DNA from 3 places in the Lysinibacillus parviboronicapiens genome. Region 2 is predicted to be linked to each of the others. Evidence: riboswitches for the same ligand, from Rfam matches in the RefSeq annotation. Region 2 holds a riboswitch; each other region holds the start of a gene.

Region 1 (6,959 bases), 240 kb from region 2:
TTTTACTACTACTTCTTACGCTACTTTTGGTGAACACTTTGGCTTAGACAAATTAGGAATGAAATGGTTTGCTAGTCATTATACAGAGGTTGATAACTATACAAATCCACTTGTATCTCCACTGCTTCTTGAAGATGTGAGCGTCTTACCTAAGACAATCATCATAGCGGCAGAAGCAGATGTACTCTTTGATGAAGGCCTTGCCTATGCACAAAAATTAGCCGCTGCGGGTGTAATTGTCAAACATGTAAAAATGGCTGGACTGATCCATAGTTACTTCAGCAAAATGGAGTTTTTCGAAGTAGCTACTATTGATACTGTTGAAAAAATCGCTGCATTTATGAAATAAGTTTGTCTAACACTACCAAACAATGAGATAATAGAGCAAAATGTTTTTAAAGGATGACAACATGACACAAACTATTGCATTACAAATTAACAATCAATTTGCTGGACCATTAAAAAAAGGCTATCCGCTTATTTCAAAAGAAGCGGTTGACGTACGTAAACTTCCTCAAGAAGAAGGAGCCCTATTGCGAATCACTGATATCCATAACCGTTTTATTGGTACAGGCTATTATGGTATACAAAATAAAGGTATCGGCTGGATATTAACGCCTGACGCTAATGAAGAAATAGATATAGCGTTTTTTGTCAAAAAAATTAAAAAAGCCATTCAAAATCGTGAAGCTTTCTTTAATAATGGAAATACTACTGCCTTCAGGGTCTTTAATGGTGAAGGTGATGGTATTGGTGGACTAACAATTGACTTTTTTGATGGCTATTATCTGGTGAGTTGGTACAGTGCAGGCATCTATTCATTTAAAGAAGCGGTCTACGAGGCACTTACAGAGACAGTAAACTATAAAGCCGTATATGAGAAAAAGCGTTTTGATAGTAAAGGGCAATATATGGAACAGGACGATTTCGTGATGGGTACGCCTGGCGAGTTTCCAATCATTGTGAAGGAAAACGGCATGAATTACGCTGTTAATTTAAATGATGGTGCAATGACAGGTATTTTCCTCGATCAACGTGAAGTGCGACTTACTATTCGTGAGCGTTATTCTCAACATAAAAGTATGTTGAATACATTCTCATATACAGGGGCATTCTCAGTTGCAGCGGCTCTTGGAGGAGCAATGAAAACAACTAGTGTAGACGTAGCCAAACGTAGTGTAGCGAAAACAATAGAGCAATTTAGTGTCAATAACATTGACTACGAGGCACAAGACATTAAAGTGATGGATGTATTTCAATATTTTAAATATGCACAGCGCCATCATTTAAAATTTGATCTTGTTGTTTTAGATCCACCTAGCTTTGCACGTACGAAACAAATAACCTTTTCAACTGCCAAAGACTATCCTAAATTACTAATGGATGCCATCGCTATTACAGAGAAAAATGGTATCATTGTCGCATCAACGAATAATGCAAGCTTTGGCATGAAAAAATTTAAAGGCTTTATTGACCTAGCTTTCAAAGAAACAAATACTCGCTATAAAATTGTGGAAGAATTCGGCCTACCAAAGGATTTCCGCGTACCACGTGAATTTCCTGAGTTCAATTATTTAAAGGTTGTATTTATTCAAAAACTTACTTAAAAAAACGGGTGGCTCTTTTGAGTCACTCGTTTTTTAGTGCTTGCCAAAATACAGCGGTTTTTGTTCTACGGTAAAATTTAAAAAACGGTTCTTCCTGGCGTCCATGTTCTTTATACAAAGTAATAATTTGATGTAGAAAGCCTGTTATATGTTGCATCGGTACTCGTTTAGCAAATAATGCACCCGCCTGTGCATGAGCACCCATTGGTACTGCACCTAAATAGATGTCAAAACTGTCCTTCTGATAAACGACTCCAATATCGTCATAAAACGCATTATAGCAAGCAGATGCACAACCATTTACATTTAAGCGTATTCTTTTAGGAACGTCTATACCTTCCAATGCATTGTATAATTGTTCCGTAGTTGCAGCAGCCTCCATTTTATCACCATCACAAAAATCACAGGCCTTCATCGCAACTACCGAACCTTGTTTTGCAATATACAAGCCAACTTCTTGTAATGACTTTATTGCCTGCTCTACTCCATTGCTAGGTACGGACAAAAGGATACTGTACGAGGCTGAATATTTAATGGTTCCATGCTCACCAACAACTTCTGCAATTTTTTGAAATTGCGCTGGTGTATAGTGCTTATTAATAATACCAGGACTTACGGCTAGACGTGTAAATTCCCCGTTCTCATTGAGTGTTGCAAATGTTTTTTCAGGAATATTATTACGAAATGCGTTCACTAATCTCTTCCCCTTTGAAAAAGAGCTAGCAAATTGCTAGCCCTTTGTTATTACGAATTACTTTAGATTTACATTTTCATTTACGTGTATATGATGCACAAGAGTTAGAAATTCTCTGGATAGAACCCTTGCGCTAAAATATGAATCGCTTCTGCAGCACGTACCCCTTCTGATGCTGCCGATAGCGGTAAAATTACAAAACGCGCATTCCTTACAGCGGCTGTTTCTTTTAACGCTGGATCATTTTTTAGGAAGTTGATTTTCTCCTCGGCTGTTGTAGCACCGTAATCAATAACAACAATGACTTCAGGATTACGTTCTACTGCATCTTCTTTTGATACAGTTGTCCAACCGGATGCCACATCGCCAAAGATATTCTGACCACCAGCAACTGTAACAAGCTCATTCATAAAGTTTTGTGCAGCTGTAAAGACTTCCTTTTCTCCACTATCATAAACAAGGACACGTAGCGCTTCCTGATCCTGTGGTAATTTTTCTCGTACAGACTTTACCTCTTTCGTCATTTGCGCAATTAAAGCTTCCCCACGATCCACTACTCGAAAAATGGATGCGATATTACGAATATCGGTAAAAATATCGTCCAGTGTTGGATTCGTTATACTTGAGGAGGTATGTAAATATGTATGAATACCAAGTGTCTCTAATTCTTCTGGTGTTCCAACACCTTTCTCTCCAAAACCGCTTTTCCATCCTGCATATAAAAAATCGGCTTCTGTATCAATTACTTGTTCTTTTGACGGATATTGTTCTGCTAGTACTGGTACCTTATCATATGCAGCTTGTAACGGTTCATAAATTTTATCATCTAAATAAGCTGTACCTACCATTGAATCTTCTAGGCCTAGAGCCAGCATTATTTCAGTGACATGCTGATTTAAAGTAATCGCCTTTTTAGGTGCTTCCGTATAAACTTGCGTCGTATCATTATTGTCAATCGTAATTTCCGTAATCTCGGCTTGTGCTGGTACTACCTTTTCACTTTGCGCAGCCGATTCTTGTTGATCTTTACTGCTGCAAGCACCCAAAATGCTTAACAACGCAATTGTAAAAATAAGCCATATGCCTTTCCACTTGTTCATGTTTAGTTTTCTCCTTTGTGTGTCATTTGTTATAGTAAGAAATCAGGGACTTCTTGGCTATTTAGTGTCCTGCGCATGTTGGAAGGCAATTTAGATAAAAGAATATAAAAAAACCCTCTTGTTTCCAAGAGGATATCATAGTGAATTAACCAAGGTTCTTCAACCAATCACTACAACCATCCTCGTGGTCCTATGTAAATTTTGTACATATTGGCAGGTATCCTGGCTTAGGCTCATCATCTATACACCTTCCCATAGTTTCCTACAGTGGCATGTTGTCTAGACTCCCCATTTACAGTTGCGGGACAGCATCGGATTTGCACCGATTTCCCTTTTAAGCAAATGACTTAAGCCATTTGCACCAATATATATTTTTTATTTTATTCTACTTGAAAGACTAGCAGAAGTGAATTTTGATAGCAATCACACAAAAATAGCCAATAATAAAAATAGTTAATAATCTAGCACTATTCAAACATAAACACTAACTATTTTACATGAAATCTTTTTATATTAATTCTGTTACAATAAAGAGAAATGAACGATGAAATGAGGATTTTTATGTACAAAACAATTGGCGTACTAGCTCATGTGGATGCAGGGAAAACGACATTCTCGGAGCAGTTACTTTATCATACAAATAGCATTCAAGCTCGTGGACGTGTCGATCACCAGGATACTTTTTTAGATAATCATGCGATTGAACGTGCTCGGGGCATTACTATATTTGCTGAACAAGCCCGCATGCAAATTGGCCAAGATACATACACACTTATCGATACACCCGGGCATGTTGATTTCTCCCCTGAAATGGAACGTGCGATTCGAGTCATGGACTATGCCATTATTGTCGTTAGTGCTGTCGAGGGGGTTCAGGGCCATACTGAAACAGTGTGGCAGTTACTACGCCAATACCATGTACCAACTATGTTCTTTATCAATAAAATTGATCGTGATGGTGCCGACATCGAAGCAGTCATGGCGCAACTTCAAAAAGAATGCTCTACTGACGTTTTGTTAATAGAGCAACCGCTTCACATAGATACTATATCAACTCCTGTTAAGGAATGGCTCGCTGAACGCGATGAACAGTTACTCGATGCTTTCCTTGCTGAAACGCTGGAAAACCACACTTGTCTAACTCGATTGCAAACAATGATTCAGGAAGAGTTAGCCTTCCCATGCTTTAGCGGGTCCGCCTTAAAAGATATTGGCATCAAGGAATTTTTGATGCAACTTTCCCTCCTGACTGAAACTTATTATAAAAAAGAGGAGGCGTTTCAAGGAGAGGTCTTTAAAATTCGTCATGACGGGCAACAGCGCTTAACATTTATGAAAGCAATACAAGGCACGCTGCATGTGCGTGACGAATTTACATTTGGTGAGGCGTCTGAAAAAGTGACGGAAATACGCTTATATAATGGACATCGCTTTGAAACGGTGCAAGTAGTAAGTGCTGGGGAAATATTTGCAGTAAAGGGGCTTAATCAGGCAAATGTTGGGGATATACTGGGCAGTTCGTTAAGACCCCAACCATATGAACTCATACCAACATTACAAGCGAAGGTGCAATATGTAGGACAGCAACATATTAAGGAAGTGCTGAAAATCTTCCGTTTACTTGAAGCGGAGGAGCCCTCGTTACGTGTTGTATGGCACGAGAAATTTCAGAAAATACACGTACATATAATGGGCGTTATTCAGCTTGAGGTTTTGAGTGAAGTGCTAAAAGATCGCTTTTCACTGACAATTACATTTGGTGAACCACAAATTTTATACATGGAAACAATTGCATCAACAGTAACTGGCTATGGTCATTTTGAACCTTTAAAGCATTATGCTGAGGTGCATTTACGTATGGCACCAACTACACGCGGAGTTGGCAATACGTTTGTCAATGCTTGTCACGCTGATGATTTATCTGTCGGTCATCAACGACTTATTGAAAAGCACCTATTCGAGCGTGAACATCATGGACTTTTAACAGGCTTCCCTGTCACAGATATTCAGTTCACCCTTCTAACAGGAAGAGCCCATATTAAGCATACCGATGGCGGCGATTTCCGAGAAGCGACATTCCGCGCACTGCGTCAAGGCCTTGAACAAGCTGAAAATCTATTACTTGAACCCTATTACCGCTTCAAGCTAAAGGCGCCTAACGATTTTATTGGCCGTATGATGACCGATATTCAACAAGCTGCCGGCACATTCGATGCACCAATTTTGACTGAACAACAGGTAATTTTAACAGGGCGTGCACCTGTTGCTACATTTATGGGCTATAGTACAGTCTTTGCTGCGTATACAAATGGCAAAGGCTCATTGTCGCTACAATTTGATGGCTATGATGTTTGCCATAATACAGCGGAAATTATTACTCAAATCGGCTACGATAAACAGGCCGATCCTGAATATACATCCTCTAGTATATTTTGCGCTAAAGGGAAAGGCTACTCTGTTCCCTGGCAGGAAGCACAAGCTGCCATGCATTGCATAAAATAAAGTGAAACCTCAATAAAAAGGCTTCATGCCCCGGTATGCCAATAGCTACAATGATTCTAATAAACTTTTTTATAAACAATTCAGCGGATTATAAAGCTTTTTAAATTTTCTACAAAAATAAGTCCTCCACAATAAATGGAGGACTGGCGATTATAAAGCATGCGCTGTACTCGTTGACTGTTCAACGAGTACATACGCAGGTTCCACAATGACATACCCATGATTATTCGAAAAATCAATGAGCACTGTACCAGGCTTACTCTTTAATAATTGTAAATTATCGATAGTTTGGAGCAATAATTCATGGCCATTGCCACGCGGGTGCCAATTTAAATGGTAATCATTCAGTGCTTTTACAGCTTGCATAAATTGCGCATATTCGTGCTCTACGTATTTTTTTAGATTCGTTAATTTAGTAGACTCTCTTTTTGTCGCAACGACTAACGCTAAATCTGCCAAATACGTCTCATAAAAACGCATGACCATCGAGCACAGTAGATCATTTACACGTGCCGCGCTTAAAATGGGCTTCGGGTTCAAGTGAAGCCTTTCTAAATTTGGTTTTGCACGAACCGAATCGATACGTGTAATTAAATGATATGCTTCTCCGTTCACTTCATAAACAATTGGATTGGTCGGCATATACATCATAAAGCCATTCTTTCTTGTTTTTAACTCATCTGCCACACTCGCCTTGGCAAATAGATGTCCATCATAGTCTTCATTTTGAATCCAAATAATTTCTTTGTTATATAAAATTCGATCAAACAGTTGTTCGTTGCGAATAAGTCCTGTTGCTAAAAACTGATCGACAAGTGATTCGATAACGATTCTTGTCTTCGTCTGCTTTCCTACTTCTGTGCGTGGATGCTTACAAATTTTCATCGTTGATTGCTGCTTTTCCTGTGCTGTACATACATGAATATTCGTCATACGTGCATTCCTCTTTTCGTACATATTTTCAAAACGACAGGTATACGACCACTAAAAAAACGAATTTCTTCTTAATTTAAGAGGAAATCCGTCGCAATGGCTTTAACACCTTATACATATCAT
Region 2 (6,959 bases):
TTTTTTTATGAACATTCTTAGCAAGACCTGAATGCTTGATAATAATTGTATCCTGACTGATCCATTCCTTTTGATTGTTGAATTGCTTTAACGCTTGTTCCTGATTGCTAGCGACCTTCGCTGTGTTTTGTGGCGCTTCTGCAAAGGCAGAGGCAGCGGGAACCATTAGTGCTGCAGACGATACTACAGCCATTGATTTTTTAATCCAGTTTTTCAATTGTTTTCTCCTTTAAGTGTTTTAATGTAAGTCACAACTATATTACGATTGGAAGATAGAAAAGTTTCATAATATAAGGATATAAGTAAATATTTTTCCAAGATTTTCGATTTCTATTGTTTGTTTTTTCAACTATGATAAAAAATGCATCAGCATATGAATAATAGTAGAAAGGGAGGAAGGTCGAACACCTCCTGCAACCAAAAAAAGAGTCTCTATCTACAGCGAGATACTGAATCACTGTCCCTCAGACTTCATGGAACTGCTAGTTACAAAAACGTACAGTAAGAGATTAACCTTCTACAAGATTTGTGCAATCGATTCGACCACAAGTGAAAAGTACACAACAATAGAGCAAGAAAAGCTATTTTTCTAAAATATTATCTTAAAGCTGTTCAATAAGTCTTTGTAAATCTTCCTTCGAGCGAGGTATTGATATGTTTTTGTCAAATAATTTTTTATGTTGTAAGGCTAACGCCATTTCAAAAACCCATGGCCGCCCAAGATGAGCTCGATTAAGTAAATCCTCCTGATAAAACAAGGCTACTGGATCGCCATTATAAATAATTTTCCCAGCTTCCATTACGATTATTTGTTCTGCCCATTCATAAGCGAGTGAAAGGTCATGGGTTGCTAGTAAAATGGTTCTTTCACCATCTTCTAATTTGGCTAAGTATTGTAAAACTTGTGCAGCATAATAATTATCAAGTCCTGCCGTTGGCTCATCTAATAATAATACGGATGGTTCCATTGCTAAAACACCTGCCATCGCCACACGTTTTTTCTGCCCTACACTCAAAAAGTGAATGGGCTTATCAAGTAGTGTTGCAATTTCAGTTTGCGCTACGGCCCATGCTATTTTTTCTTCAACTTTTTCTGCAGACCAACCAAGATTAAGCGGCCCAAATGCAATATCCTGCATCACTGTTCCAGAAAAAAGCTGATTATCTGCATCTTGAAATACAATCCCAACCTGTTGCCGTAATGCCTTTAAAGCTTTCCTGCCATAATAAAGTTCTTTGCCACAAAATGCTATACTACCGGTGGTTGGTTTTAAAATGCCATTTAGATGCTGAAATAATGTTGATTTTCCTGCACCATTATGACCAAGTAAAGCGATTTTTTTGCCTTTTGGAATTTGGAGTGTAATATCTGTTAAAGCATAGGTTCCATCTGCGTAGGCGTAGGATAATTGTTTTAATTCAAAATATAAGCCTGTTGTCATCTGCAAAGCCCTCCATAAATGATGAGGAATATAATAATAACAGCAATACCTAGCCAGTTTTTCCTGCTAGAGATAAAATTCTCTTGCCAATAGACGGTTTCACCACCGCGTGCTTGCATGGCATTGTTAAGCTCACGACTTCGTTGAAACATCTCTGCAAATAACGCTGCAACCAGCATTGAAATTGAACGTAACCATTGCAAAGGGGAGCGGAAACCTAATCGAGCCTGCTGGGCAAGATGAATTTTTTGCATACTGTCTAAAAAAATAAAAATAAAACGATACGTTAATTCTACTAGCTCGACAAATAGAACGGGAAGCCGCCATTGTCGTAGAATATGGCAAATAGATTGTACCGATGTCGTAAGAATTAAAAAATACAAACAGCTAATACTGCCAAGTACGATGAAAAAAAGTTCTTGTGCTGTCATCAAACTTGCAGTACCTATAAAAATAGTCCATGTTTTCAGCTGTAGTGCCCAGATATGTGAAGGTATAACACTTGCTGATGGCGCAATAGACAATATTATCGACACTAAGCTAGTCAACAGAAAAAAACCTGGTAACAGTAATAACTTTGCATAATACGTAAAGGGAATTCTTGCACCTAAAATGATAAAAGCACTCATCACAATAAATGTAATGAGTGAAATAAGTTCATCCCTCATGATAAGCGACAGCAGTAGAAGACCAAGAGAAAACGTCATTTTTTCTAGCGGATGAACAGACGCTAGTTTGTTCATGTAAGCATACTTATCAATGAGTAACATCGCTTAACCTTCTTTGTGTTTGCCACGCATATAGCCGATAAAATAGCCGATAAAACCAGCACCAATTGCGGCTTGAAGCACGAATAATAGGCTCTCAATTTCACCACTTGGTGGCTCCCAAAAACTTTCAAACCATGGCTCGTACTGAGCGTTAATTTCACCAATTGCGACTTCAGCCTCACCGTCAGCTCCACCGAACTCTGCTCCTTTTTGTACGAACAGCGGAATGATTGCCAATAGCACAACAATAGCTAAGAGTAGTAAATTTTTTTTCATGTCAATGTGCCTCCTTTGCTGAGAAAACACGTAAAGCTTTTAATTCACTGACATTATATTTTTTTAAGAAATTCATGACGATGACTGTTAAAATCCCTTCGCTAATGGCAAGTGGAATTTGTGTCAACGCAAAAATACCAGAAAATTTTGTGAATGAAGCCATAAAGCCTCCAACTTCTGAAGGGAAGGCCAGTGCAAGTTGGACAGAAGTCACAACATATGTACCTAAATCACCAAGCATTGCTGCAAAAAATACGGCAAGTGAGAACGATAGGCCAATCTTTTGAGAACCTTTAAAAACAAAGTACGCGATAAAAGGTCCTACTATAGCCATCGAAAAGGCATTTGCACCCAATGTCGTAATGCCGCCATGCGCTAACAGTAAAGATTGGAATAATAAGACGATTGTTCCAATTACGCTCATTGCCAATGGACCGAATAATACAGTTCCTAAGCCAACTCCAGTTGGATGTGAACAACTTCCTGTTACAGAGGGGATTTTAAGTGCAGATAAGACGAATGCAAAAGCACCTGAAAGACCGAGTATCATTTTTGTTTCGGGATTTTCATCGATTGTTTTACGAATTGAACGTAATCCTAAAATAATAAATGGCATGGCTACGATCCACCAGAAAATCGCCCATTCAATCGGCAGAAATCCTTCCATGATGTGCATGGCAAATGCTCGATTTGGCACGAGTAAAAATGCTAGTAAGAAATAACTAAGCTTCCAACAAGAAAATTTCAAAATAGCTCCTCCTTAAAATAAAATTTAGAATGTAGCGTGCGCAATAAAAAAGCACTTTTCCGATGTAGGAAAAGTGCATAGCTGAAAAAGCAAATAGAAATTATCATCTGCCAAGCCGCACACCTATCCTCGTAGGTTGAAACGATCACGTATTTTTCGGCAGGTCTCCTGGCTTTAGTTCAACATTTTATAGGCCTTCCCATCCTTTGGACAGTGACATAATCTATAAAACTCCCTAGTACAGTGGCGGGACCGCGCCGGACTTGAACCGGCTTCCCTTTTAAGCAAAATGACTACACTTCGCACCGAAAAAAGATGAAGTTGTGAGATTTCACGACAAAGTGTAACATGATTTTCCATAAATATGCTATCTCTTTTTATAAAAAATATTTTTAATTGAGCTTCATTCTAGAAAATTCTGATAAATCATAGAGTAACACCACATTTTTGCATGAAATATTTGTTGAAATTTTACTAAAAATTTCACAAATTAAAAAAGAATTGTTGAAATTTATAAATAATAAGCTATGATAGAAACAGTTTTCTATTACGTTTTTAGACAATTAAAATTTCATATAGATACATCTATAAGTGCTCGAGATAATTCGAGATAATAGGGAAATCGGTGTGAATCCGATACAGCCCCCGCTACTGTAATAGCTGATGAAATCGCAAATGCCACTAGTATCACTTGGGAAGGCGCGAAAGTAAAAAGAAGCTTAAGTCAGGAAACCTGCTTAGTTGATGGCATGCAAACTTTTCGGAGGGAGAAGTTGAAGCGAGAACGAGTACTTATATTTATTCGTTTTTATTTGGCTTCTACAAGACCTTTACTCTTCGTTTAGAGTGAAGGTCTTTTCTTTTTCCTAGTCGCAAATGAGGGGAGCAAGACAATGACAACTTGGAACTTAGACGGAATGAAAACGCATCTTTTTATTTGCAATGGCAGTAGCTGTATGCATAAAGATGGCGAAGAAATTACCCAAGCAATACGTAATGAAATACAGGTACAAGCACTTGATAAGGAAATACATACGACAAGAACACGCTGCAACGGCAGGTGTAAGGATGCTTGTGTTGTCATCGCCTATCCACAAGGAAACTGGTATCGTGTGCCAACGACAGAGCATGCAAAGGCGCTCGTGCAAGACTTACATCATGAGTCTTTACATAGTGAACATGTGTTCACACTGCGTGAAGGTACGTTACAGCGTACACCACAAACAACAGCTATTAAAGGCATTGAAAAGGTGAAAGAGGGGGAACAAAATGGCGCAAAAAGGTAAGATTTTTGTTGTGGGCTTTGGCCCCGGGGATTTTAAACATATAACAACAAGAGCTGTAGAAGCACTGCAACAGAGTGACTTTATCATCGGCTATAAAACGTATGTGGAGCTCATACAAGATTTAGTGACTGCCAAGTCGATTGTTAGTACAGGAATGACCGAAGAAGTTTCGAGGGCGCAGGAAGCTGTGCGTCAGGCAGAGGCAGGTAATATCGTGTCTGTCATTTCCAGTGGTGACTCAGGCGTGTACGGGATGGCGGGGCTCGTCTATGAGGTATTGATAGAGCTTGGCTGGACCGAAGCAACTGGTGTTGAAGTGGAGATTGTGCCTGGTATTTCTGCGATTAATTCGTGTGCCAGTTTACTAGGTGCGCCGATTATGCATGATTCTTGCACAATTAGTTTAAGTGACCATTTAACACCATGGAATTTAATCGCTAAACGGGTGGAAGCAGCAGCAATGGCGGATTTTGTGATTGCACTTTACAACCCGAAAAGTGGTCGTCGTACACGCCAAATCGTCGAAGCACAACGTATTTTACTAGAATATCGATCTCCCGATACACCGGTGGGGCTCGTAAAAAGCGCCTATCGTGATCGCCAGGAAATTACGATGACCACACTAGCGGAGATGCTTGAGCATGATATCGGGATGCTCACAACTGTTATTATCGGAAATTCATCTACATTTTTCTATGACAATAAAATGATTACACCGCGTGGCTATCAACGAAAATATACGCTTGGAGATGAAAAACAGCCACTACGTCCACATCAACGTCTGAAAGAAGAAAATGAACCGTGGGCGATGAATCAACAAACGGGAACAGCGCGTGCTGATTTTGCGGCAGACCCGAATGCAGGACGTAGCAAGCCCAGTTTAGCGATTACACCTGTGTCAACGCTAAATAAATCATCTCTTGAAATGGCTGCAACTGCACTTGCAATGGTGAAAGGGACAAGTGCTGGGCATGTCACATCTAAACTTGTCCAACAAAAGATTGAATCCATTTTTGAACTTGCCGTTAGTCCTGGGGTGGCTAATAAGTTTTTCACGCCGCAACAAATGACGGCTTTAGCTGAAGTTGTTGGGGAAGAAGGAACGATGGAGTATACACCGGACCATCAAATTCATTTGAAAATTCCAACATCTGAACCCGGTAAAATTACAGCAAAACTACGTGAAGTGGGCTTTTTGTTAGCTCCAATCGGCGATGTACTGTCATTAAAAGCATGTGATTTCTGTTATGGAGAGAAAGCAGACTCTATTCCATATGCCGAGGAAATTCAAGCAAAACTAGGTGGCTTAGCATTACCGAAAACGCTAAATATCGGCTTTAACGGCTGTGGTATGGCATGCTACCGTGCAGTGTTTGATGATATTGGTATTGTCTATCGTAAAAGTAAATTTGATGTCTTTATCGGTGCTAAACCAGTTGGGCGTACAGCGCATGCGGCACAGCCTGTGGTAGAAGGGTTAGAGCCAGAACAACTTGTTCCACTTATAACAGACATTCTTGAAGAGTACAAAGCCAATGCGCATCCAAATGAACGCTTGTTTAAATACTTCAAACGTGTGAAAAAAATATTGCATTTTACGTATCAAGATATGTCTTCAAAAATAAAAGTAGAGCCAGCTCCGTGCGGCGACTAGTGAGGAGAAAAGAGATGAAAGCTATTTTATTTGTCGGCCATGGTAGCCGTTTAGCAGCAGGAAATGATGAGGTACGCACATTTATTGAGCAAATGACTCCTCGGATTGATGACAGCTTTTTAGTTGAAACTTGTTTTCTGGAATTTGCTTCGCCAAACATTGAAGAGGGCATTACGAATTGCATACAAAAAGGTGCAACGGAAGTGCATGTTATACCAATTATTTTACTGCATGCTGGACATTCAAAGATGCATATTCCAGCAGAAATTGAGCATGCACGCGAGCATTACCCAAACATCACTTTCACATATGCGCAAACGATTGGCATTCACGATGAAATTTTTGCCATTCTAGAAGACCGTCTTGAAGAGATTGGGTTCAATGCACAAGATGAGCATAAAGATACGGCAGTGCTGTTAATTGCGCGTGGCGGTAGTGATCCTTATGCCAACGGTGATTTTTATAAAATTACTCGTTTGCTTTGGGAAAAGCTACCAGTACCAATCGTGGAAAGTGCTTTTATGGGCGTAACAGATCCGCGCGTGGACGCAGGCATTGAGCGATGCGTCAAGCTTGGTGCGAAAAAAATTATTATGTTACCGTACTTTTTATTTACAGGCATTCTGATGGAACGAATGCAGGGCATGTGCCAACAATTTAATGACAAATATCCTGACTGTGATATAGAAATTGCCAATTATTTTGGCTATCATGAGCGTCTACAAAATGTGCTGTTAGAACGTATAGAGCAAGCGGTGAATGGTACTTCTACTGGTATGCAAG
Region 3 (6,959 bases), 1.6 Mb from region 2:
CATTGCATATGGCAGGGCATGTCTTTGCCCGTACATTGGCCATGCAACGCGGTAAAGATACGGAGAGTCCACTGTTAAATAAGCTGAGCTTTGGAAGCTTTAATAAACAGTTTCAAAATCCGAAAACGGCTTATGATTGGTTATGTTCCGCTGAACATGAAGTACAGAAATATATAGATGATCCATATTGTGGTTTTATGCCAACAAATCAATTTTTTGTTGATTTAACGGCTGGTTTTATGATGCTAAATCGAAAAAAAGAGATTGAAAAAATAAAGAAAAACTTACCGATCTTATTGATAAGTGGTAGCAAGGATCCAGTTGGTGATCAAGGACAAGGTGTATACACAGTCGCTGAGCAGTTTGCAGCTGCGGGAGTAGAAGATGTAACGGTCTACTTATTTGAAGATAAGCGACATGAGATCTTGAACGAGGACAATAAAGAAGCGGTTTATCAAGTTTTATTACGGTGGTTGGGAAAATATGATACAAGATAAATTACAGCAGGCTGAGGTCGTAGCAATTGTGGGACCAACGGCTTCCGGCAAAACGGCACTAAGTATAGAAATAGCCAAAAAATATAATGGCGAAATCATTAACGGCGATGCCATGCAAGTCTATAAAGGTTTAGATATTGGCACAGCGAAAATTACGGAGCAAGAGATGGAGGGTGTGCCACACCATTTACTGAGCTTCAAAGAGCCAACCGACTCATTTTCGGTTGCGGACTATCAGAAATTAGTGCGAGCTAAAATTGCGGATATTCAAGAACGTGGAAAGCTTCCCATTTTAGTAGGGGGCTCGGGATTATATGTGCAAGCAGTACTCTATGATTTTCAATTTACAGAGGAGCAGGTAGACGTGGCAGCAAGAGAAGCCTATTATGCTGAGCTTGCAAAATTAGGTCCAGAGGCTATGCATGCAAAGCTAGCTGCGCTTGACCCAAAAACAGCTCAGACAATCCATCCAAATAATACGCGCCGTGTTATTCGAGCATTAGAGATGATAGAGCTTAGTGGAATCTCCAAGGCCTCAGAAGCACAAAATCGAGGGCAAGCGCCCCTTTATCATCATTTAATCTTAGGACTTGGTCAAAATATGTCTCGTGAAGAACTCTACAACCGCATTAATCTTCGGGTAGATTTAATGATGGAAAAAGGTCTATTAGCAGAAGTGAAAGGCTTATGGCAACAAAATATACGAGATGTACAGTCGATTCAGGCAATCGGTTACAAGGAATTATATGATTATTTAGATGGTAAATGCTCACTTGAAATGGCGCTTGAAAATTTAAAGCAAAATTCACGACGCTATGCAAAAAGGCAGCTAACCTATTTCCGAAATAAAATGGATGTGCAATTCGTGGACAAAGACTGGAATATCCAATAATTTGTAAAAATTACTAATTGCTTAATTGGGATAACATGCTACTATAGGAATGAAGAGGTAGAAAGAGATTAGGGGAGGCGCATTCGATGAAATCAATTAATTTGCAAGATACGTTCTTAAATCATCTACGTAAAAACAGTGTTTTTGTAACTGTGTTTCTTTTAAATGGATTCCAGTTAAAAGGGACTGTGAAATCCTATGATAATTTTACGGTGTTATTAGTAGATGCTGACAATAAACAGCATCTTATTTACAAACACGCAATTTCTACATTCGTTCCAGCTAAGCAAGTTGAGTTTTCAGAGACAGAATAATAAAGGGATATATGAACAGTTAGTGTGTGACACTAGCTGTTTTTTTTTGTTCAAGCTATAATAGTACAAGAGTTTGACATATTGGAGGATTAGACACATGAAAACAATCGAAACAACTGAAATATTAGATTTACTGGATGCAAACGAAGATTTATACATTATTGACGTTCGTGAAGATGATGAAGTCGCACAAGGTATGATTCCAGGCGCACAGCACATCGCACTTGGCACTATTCCAGATCGACTAGATGAATTGGATGCGTCAAAACCTTATATCGTGGTTTGTAAAGCTGGTGGACGCTCTGCAAATGCTTGTGCATTCTTAGAAGATCGAGGCTTTGACGTAACAAACCTTGAAGGCGGAATGCTTGCTTACGATGGTGAGTTAGAATTTAAATAATGATTCATTAAAACCTTCGCTTAAGCGAGGGTTTTGTTTTTTTTATGTGGTGTTATATAAATCAGTCTGTGTAAATTTTGCGCATCTAGTTTTCTTTGCTCTCCTAGAGAGGCTAAGCTTAGTTTAAACTTCTTGTTGAGATTCATCCCGAACGCTTGCGCACTTTTTATCGTATCGATTTGCTTATAGTTAGCTCTCTTAAAAGGACTTCATTATATTTTCATCCATTCATTAAATATATTGACACTAAAAATACTTTGACGTAGATTTAAAGTAGTTGCATAAAAAGTATTAGGTGCCCATTGCGGGAGAATAGGGAATAAAGTGAAATGCTTGAGCGGTCCCACCACTGTAAAATGGAGTTTCATAGAGAATGCCACTAGAATAGTCTGGGAAGGTTCTATGAAATGTTGAAATTGAGCCAGGAGACCTGCCTAATTGACTTCGTATGATATAGACGATGGAAAAGTCTGTAGTTTATTTGTTATGAATAAACTACAGGCTTTTTGTTTTTTCTTTATTCAAAAACCAAGGGGATAGTTACTGATACTTCATAGTAACAGGCAAACAAAAAAGGAGAAATTGTCATGCAATTATTACAACAAACGATACAAAACATTCAGCCAGTTGACAACAATATGATGGAGAAAGCGAGGGAACGAATAGATATCCTTAGTAAACCACCTGGAAGCTTAGGTAAACTTGAGTCTCTTGCCGTGCAGCTATCTGGTATCACGGGACAATTATTTCCGAAGATTGATCGTAAAGCCATCATTGTCTGTGCGGCAGACCACGGTGTTTGTGACGAAGGGGTGACGTCAAACCCGCAAAATGTGACGCTCTTTCAAACATTAAATTTTCCAAAAGGCTTAACAGGTGTTTGTGCTGTCGCAAAAATAACCAATGCAAAAATTGTCACAGTAGACGTTGGCGTAAAAGAGGATATTCCACTCGATGCAGGTGTCATGATTAAAAAAATTAAATACGGCACGGATAATATGGCAAAGGGTCCTGCTATGTCAAGGGAACAAGCGATTCAATCTATTGAAGTAGGAATTGAAGTAGCGATGGGGGAAATTAGAAGTGGAGCGGATTTACTCGGGACAGGTGAAATGGGCATTGGCAATACAACACCAAGTGCTGCGATTTTATCGGTTCTTCATGGATGTAATCCGTGTGAAGTGACTGGATTCGGTGCAGGTGTTGGAACAGGAGGGCTTGCGCATAAAGTAGAGGTCATTCAAAAAGCCATTGCCTTAAACAATCCAAAACGCGATGACGTTATTGATATTCTTGCAAAAGTCGGTGGTTTAGAAATAGGCGCTATGGCTGGAGTCGTACTGGCAGCTGCTGCCAATCGCAAACCGGTTGTCATCGATGGCTTTATTTCTACGATTGCGGCACTAATTGCCTATGAGCTTGAACCACAAGTGAAAGACTATATCATTCCTTCTCATGCCTCTGAAGAACCAGGTGCTAAAATTGCTGCTGAAATGCTGGGAGTTGAACCGATGCTACATATGAATATGCGATTAGGAGAGGGATCGGGTGCAGCTTTAGCATTCCCTATTTTGGATGCAGCTTGCTCCATGATGAATAACATGGCTACATTAGAGGAATCTATGATGATGTTAGAAAAGTAACCTATATTTTAAAGTTTTTAATGAAGGAAATAAAATGAGTTCATAAAACGTAGTGCCACTATATTGACTAGAATCACTATAAAAGGATAACAGGGAAACAGTATTCGGTAAGCGTAGCGTTGATCTTTTATAAGAAATACAGGAAAACAAGTCCAAATAACCGTACTAGCTATTTGGGCTTGTTATTAATACAGGGCTTAGTTATGCTCGATTTAACTTCCGTAAAGGCAAACGCCATTTTTTCATATAAGAAAGAATGCGTAATGCCGTTATGACACCAAATAATACATATAAAAAGATATCTCCTGATAATAATTCAAGGCCTACGAAAAGCCCTGCTAATGCTGCCCAGACGCCATAGATTTCATCGCGTAGTACGAGTGGTTTGCGTCTAGCTAATACATCACGAACAATCCCACCGCCTGAACCTGTTAAAACAGCGGCAACTATCACCGCACTAATTGGCATGTCGAGTTTGACAGCATATAATGCGCCTTGAATCGCAAATGCCGACAATCCAATAGCATCTGTGAAATTACCCCAGCGATGCCAATGCTGAATAAGATGGTGTGGAAATATAAAAAATATGGTAATCGCCGCTAAGGCGATTTGAAACATCATATCCTGTCCCCACAGTGTTGTCACAGGCAAACCAATAAGTAAATTTCGGATGGCACCGCCACCAAATGCCGTAACAATACCAAGTATATAGACACCGAATAAATCGTATTCTTCCTCCATCGCAATTATTGCCCCGGAAATAGCGAAGGCAATTGTCCCAATAATGCTAAAAAACTCCCAAGCCATCCCTTTCACCCCTTCTAACAAATAATTAACTTTAGCAATAAAGTTAAAGACTTTTGCTGAATGTAACAGAATCTATGAATTTTGTAGCTAAATTCAGCATTTGAATACTTTTTTTGGAATAAGTCCGCACATTAGCTTAGCGCATCTTACCTCTAGAAACAATAGGCAAGTTTTGCAGGTAGGCTTACAAATTGTTAAGATAGGACTGGGATTAAGCAAAACTCCAATGAGTGGGGGATTCTCTCTACTGAATACTAGTAAACAGTTCGAGTATTTAATGGTCAGTTAGTAATCGTTCATCAAACTTATTTTTTCACTTTTCTATGGGTGTTGAACGAATGACGGACCTTTTACGGAGGACAAATGTGAAACGGAGACGAAAACAATGACTTTTACAAGCAATTTAACAGAAAACACGCTAGCTTTCGCGGCTATAATAGAGGAAAAGGTCCGTCCTTATCATGCAAAGGTAGAGGAAATGGCGTTTTTCAATCAGCAAAAGGTGCTTGCGGCATTTAGAAAGCATCAGGTAAGTGATTATCATCTGCATCCTTCTAATGGCTATGGCTACGATGATGAAGGTCGTGACAATCTTGAGCGCGTATATGCAGAGGTGTTTGGAGCACAAGCGGCCATAGTGCGTCCACAAATTATCTCGGGTACGCATGCCATTACGCTTAGTTTATTCGGTGTGTTACGTCCAGGTGATGAGTTGCTGTATATTTCTGGTCAACCATATGATACTTTACAATCCATTGTTGATGGTGGGGAGAAGGATACTGGATCACTGAAGGATTATAACATCGGCTATCGCCATGTGGACCTAGTCGATAACCAAACAATTGATTGGCAAGGTGTGGCAGCAGCCATTACACCAAACACCAAAATGATTGCTATTCAACGATCAAAGGGCTATGCAACAAGACCGTCATTTACGATTGCACAAATAGCAGAAATGTGTGCTAAGGTCCGCCAACTTGCCCCAGAAGCAGTTATATTTGTGGATAATTGCTACGGTGAATTTGTCGAGGCACTTGAGCCGACAGAGGTAGGTGCGGATTTAATGGCAGGCTCGCTTATTAAAAACCCAGGTGGTGGCTTAGCCAAAATAGGTGGTTATATTGCTGGCCGTGCTGATTTAGTAGAGAAATGTGCCTACCGTATGACGTCACCAGGCATTGGTGCGGAGGCCGGTGCAACATTAAATACGTTAGGTGATTTCTATCAAGGCTTTTTCCTTGCCCCTCATGTAGTAGCCCAAGCATTAAAAGGAGCCATTTTCACAGCAGGAATGTTGGAAGAAGCAGGTATGGTGACATCACCTAGTTATGATGCTGTACGTACGGATTTAATTCAATCGGTTTCTTTCCAAACAGCGGAGCAGATGATTGCTTTTTGTCGAGAAATTCAAGCGAATTCCCCGATAAATGCGCATTATGCCCCAGAACCAGCGTATATGCCAGGATATGAAGATGATGTCATTATGGCGGCAGGCACATTTATTCAAGGTTCGAGTATTGAACTCACAGCGGATGGTCCAATTCGTCCGCCTTATACGGCATTTATACAGGGGGGCCTAACGTACGAACATGTGAAATTTGCCATTTGCAGCGCCGTGCAATCTATTCCAAAAGAGGCAGACAATAGATAATCCATGCACGAATTTTCATCGGTTTTTACAAATTTTCATCCGTTTAAAAAAAATCTAAAAAACGATGTTAGGAAACCTTACATCTTTATTGACAGTGAAAAATTTTCGTTATATGATTAGCGGGTATTGGAGGGGACTTAAATGAGTCGTGAAATTAGACGAACTATGCCGTTATTATCTATGAGTATCGTGATGCAATTGACCGAGCTTTCGGCACGCCAAATTCGTTATTATGAAGAACACCATTTAATCGAGCCACACCGAACAGAAGGCAATCGTCGTATGTTTTCATTAAATGATGTCGACACACTGCTAGAAGTAAAAGATTACTTGGAGCAGGGCATGAATATGGCGAAGATTAAAAAATTATTCGCTAAAAAACTTGATCCTGTTGCAACAGAAGAACCAGATTTAAGCGACACAGAATTGCGTCGAATAATGCGTGAAGAAATGCGTCAAGCACAGCGCATGCAAAAATCATCCATCAGACGTGGGGATTTATCTCGATTCTATTAAAATTGAGCAACAGGTTGCTTTTTAAGCGGACGGTTTATTGTTCTATTAATAGGGTAGAGTAATGATATAAGCTAGACAATTTATAGGAGTGTGGAAAACTGTGGGTAAATACACAAAAGAGGACATTAAGCGTCTAATCGAAGAAAAAAATGTAAGCTTTATTCGTTTGCAATTTACGGATATTCTTGGCACAATCAAAAACGTTGAAATTCCTGTTAGCCAACTAGACAAAGCACTAG

Evidence for each region. A riboswitch is a leader RNA that binds a small molecule or an ion and turns the genes downstream of it on or off. The one in region 2 is predicted to bind cobalamin.
Region 1: another riboswitch for cobalamin. It lies ahead of C9J31_RS12750 (ABC transporter substrate-binding protein); the one in region 2 lies ahead of C9J31_RS14045 (energy-coupling factor ABC transporter permease).
Region 3: another riboswitch for cobalamin. It lies ahead of cobT (nicotinate-nucleotide--dimethylbenzimidazole phosphoribosyltransferase); the one in region 2 lies ahead of C9J31_RS14045 (energy-coupling factor ABC transporter permease).

Annotation. Positions count from the first base shown of each region.
Region 1 covers NZ_CP073713.1:2,662,728-2,669,686, forward strand. The annotation lists gene C9J31_RS12735 (alpha/beta hydrolase) at 1-349, shown strand, start outside; gene C9J31_RS12740 (class I SAM-dependent rRNA methyltransferase) at 411-1,607, shown strand; gene C9J31_RS12745 (nitrite/sulfite reductase domain-containing protein) at 1,630-2,301, opposite strand; gene C9J31_RS12750 (ABC transporter substrate-binding protein) at 2,406-3,401, opposite strand; cobalamin riboswitch at 3,597-3,782, opposite strand; gene C9J31_RS12755 (elongation factor G) at 3,963-5,903, shown strand; gene C9J31_RS12760 (hypothetical protein) at 6,054-6,836, opposite strand.
Region 2 covers NZ_CP073713.1:2,905,908-2,912,866, reverse strand. The annotation lists gene C9J31_RS14065 (S8 family peptidase) at 1-217, opposite strand, end outside; gene C9J31_RS14060 (energy-coupling factor ABC transporter ATP-binding protein) at 603-1,442, opposite strand; gene cbiQ (cobalt ECF transporter T component CbiQ) at 1,439-2,212, opposite strand; gene C9J31_RS14050 (energy-coupling factor ABC transporter substrate-binding protein) at 2,216-2,488, opposite strand; gene C9J31_RS14045 (energy-coupling factor ABC transporter permease) at 2,490-3,236, opposite strand; cobalamin riboswitch at 3,378-3,561, opposite strand; cobalamin riboswitch at 3,809-3,992, shown strand; gene C9J31_RS14040 ((2Fe-2S) ferredoxin domain-containing protein) at 4,130-4,522, shown strand; gene cobJ (precorrin-3B C(17)-methyltransferase) at 4,506-6,176, shown strand; gene C9J31_RS14030 (sirohydrochlorin chelatase) at 6,191-6,959, shown strand, end outside.
Region 3 covers NZ_CP073713.1:1,322,934-1,329,892, forward strand. The annotation lists gene C9J31_RS06180 (alpha/beta fold hydrolase) at 1-497, shown strand, start outside; gene miaA (tRNA (adenosine(37)-N6)-dimethylallyltransferase MiaA) at 484-1,389, shown strand; gene hfq (RNA chaperone Hfq) at 1,476-1,703, shown strand; gene C9J31_RS06195 (rhodanese-like domain-containing protein) at 1,801-2,103, shown strand; cobalamin riboswitch at 2,380-2,555, shown strand; gene cobT (nicotinate-nucleotide--dimethylbenzimidazole phosphoribosyltransferase) at 2,691-3,746, shown strand; gene C9J31_RS06205 (trimeric intracellular cation channel family protein) at 3,948-4,553, opposite strand; gene C9J31_RS06210 (methionine gamma-lyase family protein) at 4,939-6,204, shown strand; gene C9J31_RS06215 (MerR family transcriptional regulator) at 6,346-6,720, shown strand; gene glnA (type I glutamate--ammonia ligase) at 6,821-6,959, shown strand, end outside.